DNA from 2 places in the Shewanella sp. BC20 genome. Region 1 is predicted to be linked to the other one. Evidence: riboswitches for the same ligand, from Rfam matches in the RefSeq annotation. Region 1 holds a riboswitch; the other holds the start of a gene.
What was found. Region 1 has a riboswitch for cyclic di-GMP ahead of gbpA (N-acetylglucosamine-binding protein GbpA). Riboswitches for the same ligand answer to the same signal wherever they lie in the genome.
Positions count from the first base shown of each region.

Region 1 (7,802 bases):
AATGGTGTAAAGGAAAAGCCTCAAGCCAAGCGTTACATCCTTAAGTTGCTCACGACTCAGCGTTTAGGATTATTTTTGTTTATCCGAAATGAAGATAATTTCGCGCAAAACATAGCACGATTTTGTCCCAAAGCATGCTGTGTGTTTCTTTAAAACCTGCAAGCTACACCGATGCTAAAAGGGTGAGTCATGGTGATTGGCGAGACGACCTTCCGCCTCAAGGACGAGGCGGTCGAGCATCCACGGATGGACTTGCTGCGTGTCGGTGAGCGAATACCATGGCTCGCCTAGCAATACTGCTATCTCAACAGCTATCAGTAGTCATTGCACAAAAAAATAGCGATAAACTCACTGAGTTTATCGCTATTTTGATGTGTTGCTATTGCAGTCTTATATCACGCTTAAATGCTGATAATCCGGCCATTATAGGCCGCACCTATGCGATGCGGAGGTGGATTACTTAACGATTTCCATCTCGGCTAACAGGTTGTCGGCATTATCTAAATACTTCATTACCCACAGCATATAACGGCTATCGACTTGGATTGAGCGGTTGATATTGTCGTCGTACGCCCAGTCACCTATGATGCTTTCATACACGCCATCGAACAGTAAACCCACTAATTCGGCGCGGCCGTTTAGGGTTGGAGAACCAGAGTTACCGCCGGTGGTGTCTAAGGTAGACAGGAAGTTTACCGGCACAGAATCGATGGCTTTAACATAGAAATCACCGTATTGCTTCTGCTTGATAAGCTCTAACTGCTTTTTCGGCGCATCGAATGGGTCAACGCCAGTGTCTTTTTGCACTATGCCTTCGAGGCGAGTAAAGGGCTTAGCCACTAAACCATCTTTAGGTTCATAACCTTTAACATGACCAACGGTCACGCGCAGGCTAGAGTTCGCATCGGCGTACACTGGCTTACCTTGCTCACGGTTATAGGCGATGATGGCATCCATATATTGCGGACGCACTTTCATCAGCTCGCCATCTAATTCTTTCTCTTTCTTCTCTTCGCTCATGTTGGTGTCATACATGGCCACGGCGAATTGAATAAAAGGATCCTTAGAGGCTTTGAACTCATCAACGGATTTTTCCATCCAAGCTAAACGCACATCTTTGTTGCCCAGCTCGGTTTTGGCGTACATTTTGTCTAAGGTTTTCGAAAGCTTAGCTTCGTTAACCTTTTTATCGATACCAAAGGCTTTATCCATTGCAGGTAAGCGCTGCGCCTCGGGTAACGCGGCATAACGTTTGAGCATATCCAAGAGAACGGCCTTATCGACACTTGGCGCATAACGGCGGTCGATACGTTCCATGCTCGCCTTGAAACGTGTCATATCGCGGTCTTGGAAGCCAGGTTCGCGTTGCATATCAGGCAATTGCTTCTCATGGGCTAAACGGTACAGATTGGTCGCCGTTGGCACCATAGTAGTATTGCCAATGTAACTTAAAATCATATCCCGTTCTTGATGGGCTTTGCTTTTGGCGATCAGCGCGTCTAAGTCGCTTAAGGTTTTACCGTATTTGGCTTCGCGGCTGCTGTCTTTGGCAATCCATGCGGCAAGCTCGGCTTCACGGGCCTTGCGGTCGGCTAACATGGTGGATTTGCCATAAAACTCGATCATTGAGGTAAAGTTTTTAGCGTAGTTCGCTAAGCCAGCGATTTGGCTCTCATACTTAATGCGCTCGTCGCTGCCTTCTGGTGCCGTTTCTTTGATGATTTCAATAAAACGTTCGCGCAGCATCTTGCCTTCTGGGTAAGCCCATTCGAACTGATTTTGCACTTCGTTCGCGGTGCGGTATCTGTTAGTGCGGCCGGGGTAACCCGCCACCATCACAAAATCCCCTTCGCTCACGCCTTTGGCCGAGACTTTTAAGAAACTCTTTGGCTCGTAAGGCACGTTGTCGGCGCTAAATTCGGCAGGTTTACCAGTTTTAGACACATAGGCGCGGTAGAAGGAAAAGTCGCCCGTGTGGCGCGGCCACATCCAGTTATCGACATCGCCGCCGTATTTACCGACGCTGCCCGCTGGGTTATAGACTAAACGTACGTCGCGGATTTCTAACTGTTTTACCAGATAGTATTCTAAACCACCGTGGAAGCTATACACTTGGCAGCGGTAGCCTTCATCCTTTTCACACTCGGCAACGAGTGCTTTTTCTTGGTTCTCAACGCCTTGATAAAACTCACGGCCCGCTTTGTTTTCAAGCCCAGCGTTGACGCGCTCAGTCACATTGGTCACCTCTTCGGTGACATAAACGCGAGAACCTGGCGCGGCGGGTAATTCATCGGCAAAGGTTTTAGCTAAAAAACCGTCCTGCAACAGGTTTTTCTCTGCAGTCGAGTTATATTGAATCGAACCATAGGCACAGTGATGGTTTGTCACCACTAAGCCTTTTGGCGAAACAAAAGATGCCGTACAGCCACCTAGGCTGATCACAGCATTCATGGGGAATTCGGTCAGTTTGGAAATCGATTTCGCATCAATCTCTAAGCCTTTCGCTTTGAGTTCATCGGCCATTGCGGGCAATTGGTGTGGCTGCCACATACCTTCATCGGCATGGGAGGCAAAACTCGCCGCCACGGCAACTGAGAGTAACCATTTTTTCATTATCTTAAGTCCGTTTTAGGTGAAGAAAGCCGAGCGCTTGCGAGGCCATTTCTTATATTTATTGGGATTACATGCCACTTTGGTTAACGCTAAAAAGCAAAAAGTCAGGCACTGGGCCTGACTTTAGCATATCGCACGCACTCTATAACAGAGTTAGAAAAATTCGCTTACAAAGCAAATACATTCATCATATTTATCGGTTTAACTCTGCCGTTTCAGTACGCTAAACGGCTTTAACTTACAGCGCGACAAATAACTGAGCGCCGATAATCACCGCGCCTAGCAGTCCCGCAATCCCGAGGGCAAATGTGCCGCCAGACACTTGGTATCCCTGCGGCGTGGCTTGGCGCTGACGTAGTGCCATCACGATCGGTAGGAAGATAATCATCACCACCAGCGGCACGGCGGCAAAGCCTAATACGGCAACAAAACCTTCGGGGACATAGAGCGCGCACAACAGCGGCGGCACAAAGGTTAACAACCAGGTTTGGGCCCGGCCGAGGAAGGTCTTCTTCGCGCGGGTCAGTTCGGCCACAAAATCATACAGACTTAAGGTTACCCCGAGGAAAGAGGTGATTAAGGCTAAATCCGCAAACAGCGAAATACATTTGCTGATCCAAGGCGTGTGGGCAATCTCTTGTAATGCACTGATCAGCGCAGGTAAAGAGCCATTAAAGCTGCTGATTTCGGTGCCACCCACTGTGCCTAAGGTCACCAATAACCAGAAGATATAACACGCGAGTGGAATGGTTGAACCGATTAATAATACCTTGCGCAGCGAAACGGCATCGCCATCCAAATAACGTACTAAGGTCGCGATACACACGTGAAAACCGAAGGAGGTAAACACCACGGGAATCGCCGCCATCCAACTGCTGGTCATGGACTCGGCCACTGCACTGGTTGCCATACTCGAGATACTGACTTCCGGTAATAAAAACAGCACGACCACAATCAGTAATAAAATCATCAGCGAAAACAAGAAGCGCGAGGCTTTATCGACCCAAGCCACCCCTAAGGCCGCAAATCCACCCAGCACTAAGGTAAACAGCACGACCGCCAGTTGGTTATCTAACACGAGGTCGAACATATTTTTGGCTTTAAGCACTAACAGCGATGAACCGCCCGTCAAATACGCCGCCGTTAAGGCAAAGAGTAAGCTGAGAAAGGAGGCGCCTTGCACCATTTGGCCTTTCTTGCCGAGGAGTTTGCCCGTGATGGCATGAACGTTATCACCGACGCCTGAGCGCAGGTTAATCTCAAGCATTAACAATGAGGTATAGGCTGACAAGCCCCAAATCACCACCATTAACAAAATGGCTGGCACCATGCCTAAGGCGGCCGTGGCTAAGGGTAAGGCTAACATTCCCGCGCCAATGGCGGTCCCCGCGACAATGGCTATCGAGCCTAACATTTTTGAATTCACACAATTATCCTGTTCAAGTATTAATTATTATTTTTTAAGGTTTTTTGAGTAGATTTGAAGGATAAAGCCTTGCGCACTCTGTGATTAAGCCAACAGCAATCTCAAACGAAAAGCGTCACTAAACTTAAAGCATCCAATCCGATCTCAAAGAGCAGATCAATTGGCCCCAATAGCTTTTGAATATTTCAACCCAGTCGCCATTGAGGCTAACTAAATCGTTTGCAGAAAAGTGACATTAATTTCAACCGTGATTGCCTTAGCAAAGCAGCGACGTCGCGCGTAAAAGAAGATAGCTCTGGACATTAACAGAGCCAACCCCAGCGGGCAAGCCAGTTATAGACAAAGATGACGCCGCTTTGGCTATCCGAAGGGGAAATGTGAGTAAAAGATAAAAAATCGAGGCGGAACTGTTATCAAAACAATAACCCCTGCAACACCTGTAGCGTTGCAGGGTTTATCAATGAGTCTAGCGATTCGCTAACGGAGATACGGGATTGCGCTAAAGCGAATTAACGCGACTCACAATCCGCTTATTCCCCAGTTAACCGATTACAGCTCAGTCCAAGCCATATTCCAAGAGCCGCCGACACCCGGTTCAAACCCGGTTGCAGTTGGCGACCATTGCATGCAATAACCACTGTAAGGCCAAGGTTTACATTGATAGACCTTGCCAGTTTTAGGTTGCAGCACTTTAGTACCCGCCACATAGTTTTTAACTCCCTCGGGGAAGACAAAATCGGCATCCGGCGCTGTGGCTTGATCTTTTAAGAACAGATCGAAGTTTTGCTGGATAACCTCACCTTGCTTAGGCTCGCCCTTCACTTGTAAGTGATAATGGCCTTCCTTTGGCGCGACGACATCAAGCACTAGACTCGCGTTGGTGTTATTGACCGCTTGGGTCACATAACCAGCTGCCGTGCCATCGTGGCTAAATAGGTAAGCCGAGACCTGCATATCCGCATTAGTGCTGACATCGAAACTGACCTTTGCGGCACCATCGACAATGGTGTAATCATCGGCCAGTGACGTGACATCGAGCTGATTGCCCGGCGCAGGCGCAATATCGAAGCTCACTTCCACTCGCTCTAGGCCCGAATTAGGCGCGGCATAAATCTCATTTTTACCGTAAACGGGCGAGATCACCCCAGAGGCATTCTTCTGCCCCGCCTTAAGTTGTGGCTGCTGGGCATTAATGGCACTGGCTAACAGGAATGTCCAATTTTGTTTGGCACCTTGAGTGGTGTCGGCAATGGTTATCTGGGTTTGCTTGGCAGTTTGCTCGCCATTAGCATCAAACACCCGCGTCATCACCTTATCGCCCGCCTTAAGATCGAGTGACGGATTGATATCGCCAATATCGGTCCACTCGCCCGGCACCACAACATCTGAGCTAAAGTTCACATCGATGGCATTATAGAAACTGTTGGTGGTATCACCGACTTCCCACACGGCCAAAATCACGTGATAACCGCTTCTGTCTTCAGGTACATAACAGTTATGTGTCACTAACTTAGGCGGCTGAACCATGCCTCCATCGACCACACAGAAGGGAGCTAAGTCAAAGCTTGCACGGCTCAACGCTTGGTTTTGGTCCCACCCTTGGCGAGTTAAATAATAACGCCAATTGCGGGTCACATGGTTAGCGGTGAACTGCCAGCTAAAGTCATTCCAACCCGACTTAATGTCATGCTTAGACCAACGGCTTGGGCTCTGTTCATCCAAGGGAGAAAACGCAGCATTGGCTGCACTGGCAATTTTACCGTCGGCAGGGCCTGACTCAGGAAAACCTGATGTGCCTTCAACACTTTGCGGTTCCCATTGAACGGCGCCGCAGTTTAAATTGCTGCCAGTTTTACAGGCGTATGAGCGTGATTCTGGTGAAACCACATAACCGTGGGCCGACGCCGTTTGGCTAACGAGCGCACTCGTAGCGCTTAAGGCCAAGGCAATTAGGCTTAAACGAGCCAGTTGTGGGTGTTTGCGGTTAGCATTTGTGATTGATGTAAAAGCAGTTAGATGTGCCACTTTATTGTACTCCGTAGGGCGCCTTTCTCGACGAGATTGGCATAGGTATAAAAGTGGTATTTAGGCAAAACAGCATTAAGCAAAGCCGTTTATTTTTCAAAGAATTGAAAGCATCAGCCCAATTCTGAGGCAACCCCGCTATCTTAGTTTCAACATCCCTTTACAACCTTAGACCGGAGGCTTTGCGTCCTAATTTTTCAATTAGTTTGCCAAATACGGTGGATCTCTATTGAAGTTAACAGTATGTAACTTAAACATTGAGACCCGGCTAACCTAACAACAAAAGACAGCGTTGTCAAAATTTAAATTATTACAATTCAATGTGTTACAAAACGAAAAGCGGTATTTTATTGGCACCTGTCAGATTATTTGCCCTCTGACTCGATGAGTTTAATCTTGAAACCCTGTTTCACTTGGGTATAATGCCCACCTCGCTTCGGGGGAGTAGCTAACTGGATTTCGAGCCATCGATATTCAGGGTGAACATCAACATACTTGGCCGCATGCCATGGTGTTCACAGCAAATCATCGATTTGTCCTGCAAGACCTGAGCACAGTAACCGCACCTAGGGGTGGACGGTCTATTGTGCTTATGTCAAAAACCACCCCTAAAAGGATCACACTTGGAAGCGTTACTCGCCTCAACCTTTACGGTTGCCATCGCCGAGATTGGCGATAAAACCCAACTGCTTGCCCTATTACTCGCAGCAAGATTTAAAAATAAAACCGCGATTATCTTGGGTATTTTACTCTCGACTCTGTTTAACCATTTTGCCGCCGCTTGGCTTGGCCAATGGGCGATTAACTGGGTGAGCCCAGATGTAGCACGCTACTTGGTTGCCGCCTCCTTCTTTGCGATTGCACTCTGGGTACTGATCCCCGATAAAGTGGACGCCGAAGAGAGCCGTTTCTATAAGATGGGGCCCTTTGTTGCGACCTTTATTCTGTTCTTTATCGCCGAAATGGGCGACAAAACCCAGATCGCGACTGTCGTGTTAGCCGCTAAATACGATGCCTTAGCCATGGTGGTTGCAGGTACTACTTTGGGTATGTTGCTGGCGAACGTCCCAGTGGTTATTGCGGGACATTTTAGTGCCGAAAAATTACCAATGAAGTGGATCCACAGGGGCTGCGCAATTTTGTTTGCCCTGCTCGGCGTAGCAACCTTAATGGTTAACTGATTGATAAAATGAAGATAAAAAAAAGGCCAGTGATAACACTGGCCTTTTTTATTGGGCTAACGAATTAACTTATAACCCGAGAGCAGTTTGGATACGTTGACCATAATCGGCATCGGCTTTGTGGAAATGTGCCAGCATACGTTGCCGTACCTCTACACTTGCCTGACGCAGAGAGCCAGAAATCGTTTCCACTAAGCGTGCTTTCTCGGCTTCGCTGAAGATGCGATACAAATTACCCGCCTGAGTGTAATCATCCTGATTGTAACGGCTGTAACGCGCCGCTTCGCCATCTAAACGCAGTGGTGGCTCGGCAAAGTTTGCCGGTTCAACTAAAGCACCCGCAGTGCTGTTTGGACCATAGTTAGCCGCGGCATCGCCACCGGTTTGACTACCGTGGTACGGGCATTGTGTTCCCGCCATGGCACCCGCACGTTGGTGATGATTGGCTTTAGTCGCATGTGGGCAGTTTACGGGTAACTGGTTGTAGTTCGCCCCAATTCGGTAACGCTGCGCATCGGCATAGGCGAATAAACGCGCCTGCAACATCTTGTCGGGCG
Region 1 is NZ_NHRI01000011.1:4,869-12,670, forward strand. It holds gene CBX96_RS12345 (transposase) at 1-44, shown strand, start outside; gene CBX96_RS12350 (S46 family peptidase) at 457-2,613, opposite strand; gene CBX96_RS12355 (aromatic amino acid transport family protein) at 2,852-4,027, opposite strand; gene gbpA (N-acetylglucosamine-binding protein GbpA) at 4,589-6,064, opposite strand; cyclic di-GMP riboswitch class I at 6,190-6,285, opposite strand; gene CBX96_RS12365 (TMEM165/GDT1 family protein) at 6,688-7,245, shown strand; gene katB (catalase KatB) at 7,315-7,802, opposite strand, start outside.

Region 2 (7,802 bases), on a different contig from region 1:
GCTCCAACCTGCGCCCATATAATCCTTAGCGATCTGCCGATAATCCACCACGCCCGCTTCCCAAGTGCCCTTCACTTTGCCCGTTGCAGTGCCCGTGAAAGGATTGTTACCGCTATAGCCATTCACCCCAGTCCAGCCACGGCCGTACATCGCTGCGCCGACCACAATCTTACCCGGAGTCACCCCTTGAGAGAGCAGTGCTTTTACGCCTTTGTCCGTGGTGTAACGGGTATTTGGATCCCAGCTCGCCTCATAGAGATTGGTTTGATGTCCAAGCTCCGTATTGGTCCAGCCGCCATTAAAGTCGTAACTCATCAGGAAGATGTAATCCATATATTGCTGCGCCGCCTGATAATCGACCTTAGCAATTTTATCGCCGCCCGCACTGATGGCCGACGTCAGCTCATAGGTGCGTCCGGTTTCGGCGCTGAGCTCATCGAGCATCGCCCGCAGTTCACGCATCAGGGTGATATAGGTTTGTCCGTCATTGGCATTACCTAAGCTTGGGTTAGCACCACTGCCGCCGGGAAATTCCCAGTCGATATCGACACCATCGAAGAACTTCCAAGTTTGTAAAAACTCCTTCACTGAGGCGACAAAGGTGTCGCGCTTGGTTTTATCCCCCAAAAAGTAGAAGGGATCGGAGAGCGTCCAGCCACCAACTGAGGGGAGGATCTTCAGATCGGGATAGGCTTGTTTTAACGCCATCAATTGGCCGAAGTTGCCTTTGTAGGGATCGGAATATTCACTCACCCCCGCCTGCGGCATTTGCACCGCCGCCCAAGGGTCGTGAATCGCCACTTTAAAATCGGCACGGCCAGCACAGGCGCGCTGCAATGCCTCAAAGCTACCTTCGATTTCCTTTAAGCTGTCGTTGATGCCATTGCCACCACAAATCGGGGTAAAGCCATATAAAATATGGGTTAAGTTTTGTGCAGGGATCTTATCGACGGGGAATTTACGTCCATAAACACCCCACTCCACAAAGTAACTTCCCACCACTTTGCCGGATTTATTCACATAGGGACGATTGTTTTCCTTCAAAGGCGCATTGAGTGGCAGTAAATGACTGCCATCAGTATCGGCGACTAAGATTTCCCTCGCATCACTGGCGCTGCAACCTTCGTTATTACAGAGCTGCACACGCATTTGATAGCGCCCACCCTTATTAACCTTGAAATTGGCCGTACCCGCCGCACTCGAAGGACCTTCCCATGCCACATTTCCGTTGAGTAACACCTGCGCCTTATGGCCGATATCGCCGTTATACAAGTTCCAGGTCACGGACACATCGGCGGCATCTTTTACCGTCACTAATTGGTTATAGGCTGAGGCGGCTTGATTCACCTCGATAATGGCAAACTTGGTTTCCCCCCAACCTAAAGTCGGTTTTCCGGGGAGCGCCGCAAAGGCTTGAAAACTGGCAGCGGATGCCAGCACCGAGGCCACCAGCATCGCCGAGGTGGAGATTTGAGTCTTAAACATGAGATTTCCCTATTGAGTAAGTTATGCATCAATAAGGCAAACAAAGCGTAGACAGGAAACAACACTCTTAAAACCATGTGCGTACAACGGCAGCATGAAGAAACAACCTGTGGTATCCCCGCTATCATAGGTACAAACGAACCCTTAGACCGGAGGCTTTGCGTCCCAATCTTTCAATTGGTTTGCCTTTTTCACTAATGACAACGTTGTCATTACGTTAATTAGCATATGCCGCTATAGCGTTAAATTGCAACTAAATATTAACAAACGGGCCGTTGTACCGATTATCAACGCAGTATTGGCTTTAAAGAAAAGTAAAACCATTGAGTGCAAAAAATAAGCAATGAATTGTATTTAAAAGGATTGCTTATGCCATGGAGCCCTATCATCGACTCGTATCGCCAATAAGAAAGACAATAAAAAATAAATCGAAAGTCTTAAGAAAGCGGTTTGCAAGACGCAGTTCAATAACTAGTGCAAACAAAAATGCGGTCATCGAACGAGGTGATATGCAGAGTGCACTGCAAACACACAAATCCGATGGCCGCATGCTGTTGTTCTCGACCCAAACGAAATCAATATCTGGATCAGCGTCAGTAAGCCAAGATTAATAGCCTAAACAAACTTATCACGCCTCAATCTTGGCCTATCCGCACCTCAATCGAAAGCCGTTAGGCGGCCTCCTTCGAGTAATCCCTTGCCAAGATCACCGATAAGCCACGGCAGACTAAGGTCTCCATATCATCGACACGATTAATCTTCATTTCGGCTAATGGAGCCCTGAGAGCCATGCGCCTTAAACTATCCAGACAACCCTTGTAGTACGGCGCGCTGTTCATCATGCCACCCGCTAACCAGATCCGATTAGGATTAAACAGATTGACCGCCCACGCTAGCCCCATCCCCAGATAAGTGCCGGCGAGATATAAATCATCGGCGGTGGAAATCTTACGGCCGCGGATAGAATCGCCACTGGCGAGCTGCTCGAGACTAAACTCCCCCGCCTCCGTCATCACCCGGCAATGCCCAAGCTCCCCCGCGACTCCCGTAGCCCCCGTAAAAGCCTTGCCGCTCAACGCGATCGACATGCCAATTCCAGTGCCACACATGACTAACAACTCACAGGCATATTTTTCGTCACAGGTTGCCTGCATACCGGCGTCGATATCATTGCAGATAAACTTAAGTTCGCCTTGGGTTTTCAAGGTTTCAAAGCTTAGCCCATTGAGACCGGGCAGAGATTTACAGGACACCAAACGATTCTGTTGTACGAGTCCAGGTACAGCGATCGCTAAATGGTAGTGCTGTAAATCATAATCCCGTTCCAGCGCCGCGATTTGATCATTTAAATCTTCAATTTTAAAGCCTTCACCCGTGGGGATTTTATATTGTTCTGTATGCCCCTTGAGTTGAAGTTCGAACAGGGCTTTGCTACCGCCCACGTCTATTGTTAATGTTTGCATCGCCAACTCCACTGATACATGTGCTCCCCTCTGACCCCGAGCGGAGATGGCGAATGTTAGCATAATGGGTAAATATTAGCGATTGAATAAAACTTAAGTAGCTAATTTGTAAGAATTAGTCAGAAGAACTGAGTGATAAAGATAACATTTCAATTTGGAAATTAGTCTAAGATCACAACCCTTGTTATCGCAAAGTGATGCCGAAAAAACAAAATTGTATACAAAATCCTTTATTCCATCCCCTTGCATCTTAGCCGTTGAGCTTGCGATAATCGCCGCCAATTCGCATCCTTTTCGCCAGCATTACGCATTATAATTTTGGCCGCCTACGTCAGCCGCCAATGCCAATATTTGGAGCCCCTATGTCGTTACCATCGTCATCACAATCCGTACAACCGAATAAAATTGCTAACCGTCTTGCCGCCATTCGTAGTGAACTCACCAGTGCCAATTTAGATGCCTTTATCATCCCGCGCGCGGACGAGTACTTAGGCGAATATGTGCCTGAGCATAACGAGCGTTTGTACTGGGCAACGGATTTTACTGGCTCAGCGGGCATGGCCATTGTCTTAAAAGACAAAGCCGCCATCTTTACCGATGGTCGTTATACGGTACAAGTGCGTCTGCAGGTGGATGCAAATCTCTTTAGTTATGAAAGCTTGACCGACACACCGCAAATCGAATGGCTATGCGATACGCTTGCAGCAGGTTCACGTGTAGGCTTCGATGCCCGTTTACACACCTTAGCTTGGTTTGAAAACGCCAAAGCCACGTTAGCAAAAGCCCAAATTGAACTGGTTGCCGTCGAACAGAATCCGATTGATAAGCACTGGCAAAATCGACCTGCACCGTCGAGCGCAGCTATCACGTTATTTAGTAATGAAAGTGCGGGTAAGACCAGCCTGCAAAAACGCACCGAGATTGGCGCACTAGTCAAAAAAGCCGGCGCCGATGTCGCGCTGATCGCCGCTTTAGACTCCTTCTGCTGGCTGCTCAATATGCGTGGTAATGACGTGCCGCGTCTGCCTGTCGTGCTAGGCTGCGCGCTACTTCACGCCAATGGCGATATGCAACTGTTTACCGATTTAAGCAAACTCCCTGAAGGCATTGAGGAACACGTTGGAGCGGGTGTGAGCTTTAAGAGCGAAGCTTCACTTGCCGATACCTTGGCAAGCTTACAGGGCGTGAAACTGCTCGCCGATCCCAATTCTGCCAACGCTTGGGCACAAAATATTGCCCGCGATGCAGGCGCTAAGTTAATCGCAGGTATCGACCCGGTCTCCCTGCCTAAGGCACAGAAAAATGCCGCCGAATTAGCGGGCATGCGCGCCAGCCATATCCGTGATGGTGTGGCCGTGAGTCGTTTCCTCGCTTGGCTCGATGCCGAGGTCGCTGCCCATCGTCTGCACGATGAAGCAACCCTCGCTGACAAGTTGGAAAGTTTCCGCCTCGAAGATCCACAATATCGCGAACCCAGTTTCGATACCATTTCCGCTGCTGGCGCCAATGCGGCCATGTGCCACTACAACCATAACAATGGCACGCCAGCCATGATGACGATGGACAGCATTTACCTTGTGGATTCTGGTGCTCAGTATCTTGACGGCACCACGGATGTCACCCGTACCATCGCCATTGGTAACGTAACCGATGAACAGAAGAAAATGGTCACCTTGGTATTAAAAGGCCATATCGCCTTAGATCAGGCCCGCTATCCGAAAGGCACCACAGGGCAACAACTCGATGCCTTCGCCCGTCAATATCTGTGGCAATATGGCTTTGATTACGACCACGGCACAGGCCATGGCGTTGGTCATTTCCTCAGCGTGCACGAAGGTCCGCAGCGCATCGGTAAAAACCTCAATGCCATCGCCTTAATGCCAGGCATGGTGTTATCCAACGAGCCAGGGTATTACCGCGCCGACAGTTTTGGGATCCGTTTAGAAAACCTAGTGGTAGTGCAACACTGCGAAGCCTTAAAGGGCGCAGAGCGTGAAATGTATGAATTCGATGCCTTAACGCTGATCCCAATGGATGCTCGCCTTATCGATAAGAGCCTGTTAACTCAAGGCGAAATCGACTGGTTTAATGCTTACCATCAGAAAGTGTTTAACACCTTATCGCCATTAATGTCGGGCAGTGAGCTTGAGTGGCTGACAAAGGCAACGAAAGCCATTTAATCAAAGCCCTAAAATAAAGGCGTGCATTCAAATGTACGCCTTATCCCTCGCCTTTACAGTCCATCTTTAGATATATGCCGTTTTCCCAAAGCGCTAACGACACTTTGCTTAATGATTGCTTAGTGATTTTGAATAAACCACTAACCATCAAATCTTCCAATTCAAATCAAAGTCATAGCGAACACCTAAGGCAAAAATAGTGTCATCTTCACGTTCATCGTTGTTCTGTTGCAGGCATTCTAGATGCAAGCGCACATTGCTCGCCGCTTGCCATTCTAAGGTGAGGTTATAGCCGTCATAATCCAGACTCGTACTATCCTCTATTCCATCTTTAAACCAAAAGTAGCCTAGCTTCAGTTTATAGGCATTGCCAAATGGGATAGCTAACGCACTATCAAAGGTACTGCCAGTACGGTTATTACCCATATCAAACTTGTATTCCTTATTTTGATAACCCACAGCGGCATAAATACCATTATTAAACTCATAGGAGATAACCCCGCCTGTGAGCTGCTCCTCTCCCGTTTTCACCTCGCCGGTATAAGTATCCTGCTGCAAGTATGCGATACCAAGGTGAACGCCATACTTATCAAAGCCTGCACCGACATTCACCGCATCTGCACCGCTACCACCAGCATTACCATCAAAAATACCAGATGCCATGATAGTGACAGGTTGGAATTTGACTTCGTATATCAGTGCATTATTAACAAAGAAAGGGCTTTCTTGATTGTAACCGAATGGACTATTAGCGTTATTAAACACATCAATATATTCAGCCACTAACGTATATTGCACTGGGCGCTGACGGCCAAAAGTCAACTGACCATAGGGAGAGGCTATTCCCGCAAAGGCGAGGCGAGCCTCACCGAATCGCCCATTATCGTCGAGACGAATTTTCCATTCGCCGCGGGCAATGGCACGCCAATTAGGCGCGAATTCGGTTTCTGCTTTTACGCCCAAACGCGAAAGCGCATCACCAATGTCCCATTGGTCGTCTGCCTTGTCTTGGTATTCTAAGGTGGGGCGAAGTGAACCATAGAGGGAAAACAGGCTATTACTCAAGGAGGACTGCATTGTAGGACTAGGTTGTTGGGTCGATTTTGCCTGTTGCTCCAATTCCTTAACTCTTTGCTCAAGCTGTTGCAATCGTTCAGCTTCTTCCGTGGTTTGAGCATAAACCTGCATAGTGACAGGAAGCAGACTAACTAATAGTAACTGTACGATTCTACTCATGATGAGTGCCTTCCTATATTCATATTTTCCGTCCCGAAGACGGGATAAAATCATGATTGATAGACTCAAGTAACCCGAAGCTGCGAACCTCAGGGGTTCATGAATGCTTCACTTCAAGGAACATCAATGACCAGCTGAATTTAGGCAAAACGCCAAGTCAAACACTCAGGTGCAGCCCGTCAGGCCGACGGGAAAATCCATAACATGCCAAAGCATTCAATGGCACTGTATTAATGTCCTTATGCTAAATGTCCTTAATATGAAATGATTCCATGTAAAACGGCCATATGTAGAACGGCACTATTCAAAAACAGTGCTTACCAACAGATCACAGCGAGTCGTAGCCGCTCTTAGTTGCAAGCTAAAAGATTGGCAATCACGCTACACTATGAATTTGTTCAGAATCGTATCTTGCTCTTTGATGTACTTAGTTTGCGTATGCATCGCTGTGTTAGCATTGACCGCGACATTCGACACCTGAACGGATAAATCTTTAATTCTAATAGTGTTGTTATTAATCTCCTCAGCAACCAAGCTTTGTTCTTCGGCTGCGGAGGCAATCTGCAGATTCATATCGCTGATCTGCATGATGGCTTCACGAATTTTATCCAACGCCGTATTGGCGCCCTGTGCACGCGTCACGGCATCTTTGGCATTATCTTTACTTTGACTCATCACATCGGTCACCGCACGGGCACCCGCCTGAAGCTGCTCTATCATAGAGCGGATTTGCGTTGTCGACTGCTGAGTCCTTTGAGCGAGTGTTCGAACTTCGTCGGCGACCACCGCAAAACCACGGCCAGAATCCCCCGCCCTTGCCGCTTCAATCGCCGCGTTTAACGCCAATAAGTTCGTTTGGTCAGCAATGTCATTAATCACTTTTAAGATGGTAGCAATATTATCCGTTGCTGCGCCCAATGCGTTGACTTCAGTTACCGCCATGTCGATCCTCGATGATAGGGCATTAATCGCATCGGTGGTTTCACTGACCACTTTTGATCCCACCCCCGTTGCCTCATCCGCCTCTTTAGCCGCAGAGGAAGCACCTTGAGCATTACGGGCAACATCGGATGAGGTCGTTGCCATTTCGTGCATTGCGGTTGCAAGCTGTTCGAGTTCATGTAGTTGTGAGTTCATCGCATCCGTAGATTGCTGTAACTCTAATGAGGTTATTTCGGAGCTTTTATGGATTTCTTGTCCAATAGACTTAGATTCAATAATTAATTGCTGTAAATTATTCGTAAAGGTATTAAACCCAATCGCCAAAGATGAAAACTCAGCGTCAGTTTTAGTATTTAAGCGTTTAGTTAAATCCCCCTCTCCCGAGGCAACATCTTGAATGGCATTATTTAATGTCTGTAATGGCCGCATTAAACTCGTAATTAAGAACAGCAATACTGTGATACTGATAATTAAGGCGACCACAGAATAAAAAATT
Region 2 is NZ_NHRI01000001.1:363,280-371,081, forward strand. It holds gene CBX96_RS01525 (glycosyl hydrolase family 18 protein) at 1-1,485, opposite strand, end outside; cyclic di-GMP riboswitch class I at 1,594-1,682, opposite strand; gene CBX96_RS01530 (ROK family protein) at 2,157-2,948, opposite strand; gene CBX96_RS01535 (aminopeptidase P family protein) at 3,311-5,128, shown strand; gene CBX96_RS01540 (porin) at 5,276-6,364, opposite strand; gene CBX96_RS01545 (methyl-accepting chemotaxis protein) at 6,746-7,802, opposite strand, start outside.
Region 2: linked by a shared signal. The riboswitch ahead of CBX96_RS01525 (glycosyl hydrolase family 18 protein) and the one ahead of gbpA (N-acetylglucosamine-binding protein GbpA) in region 1 are both predicted to bind cyclic di-GMP.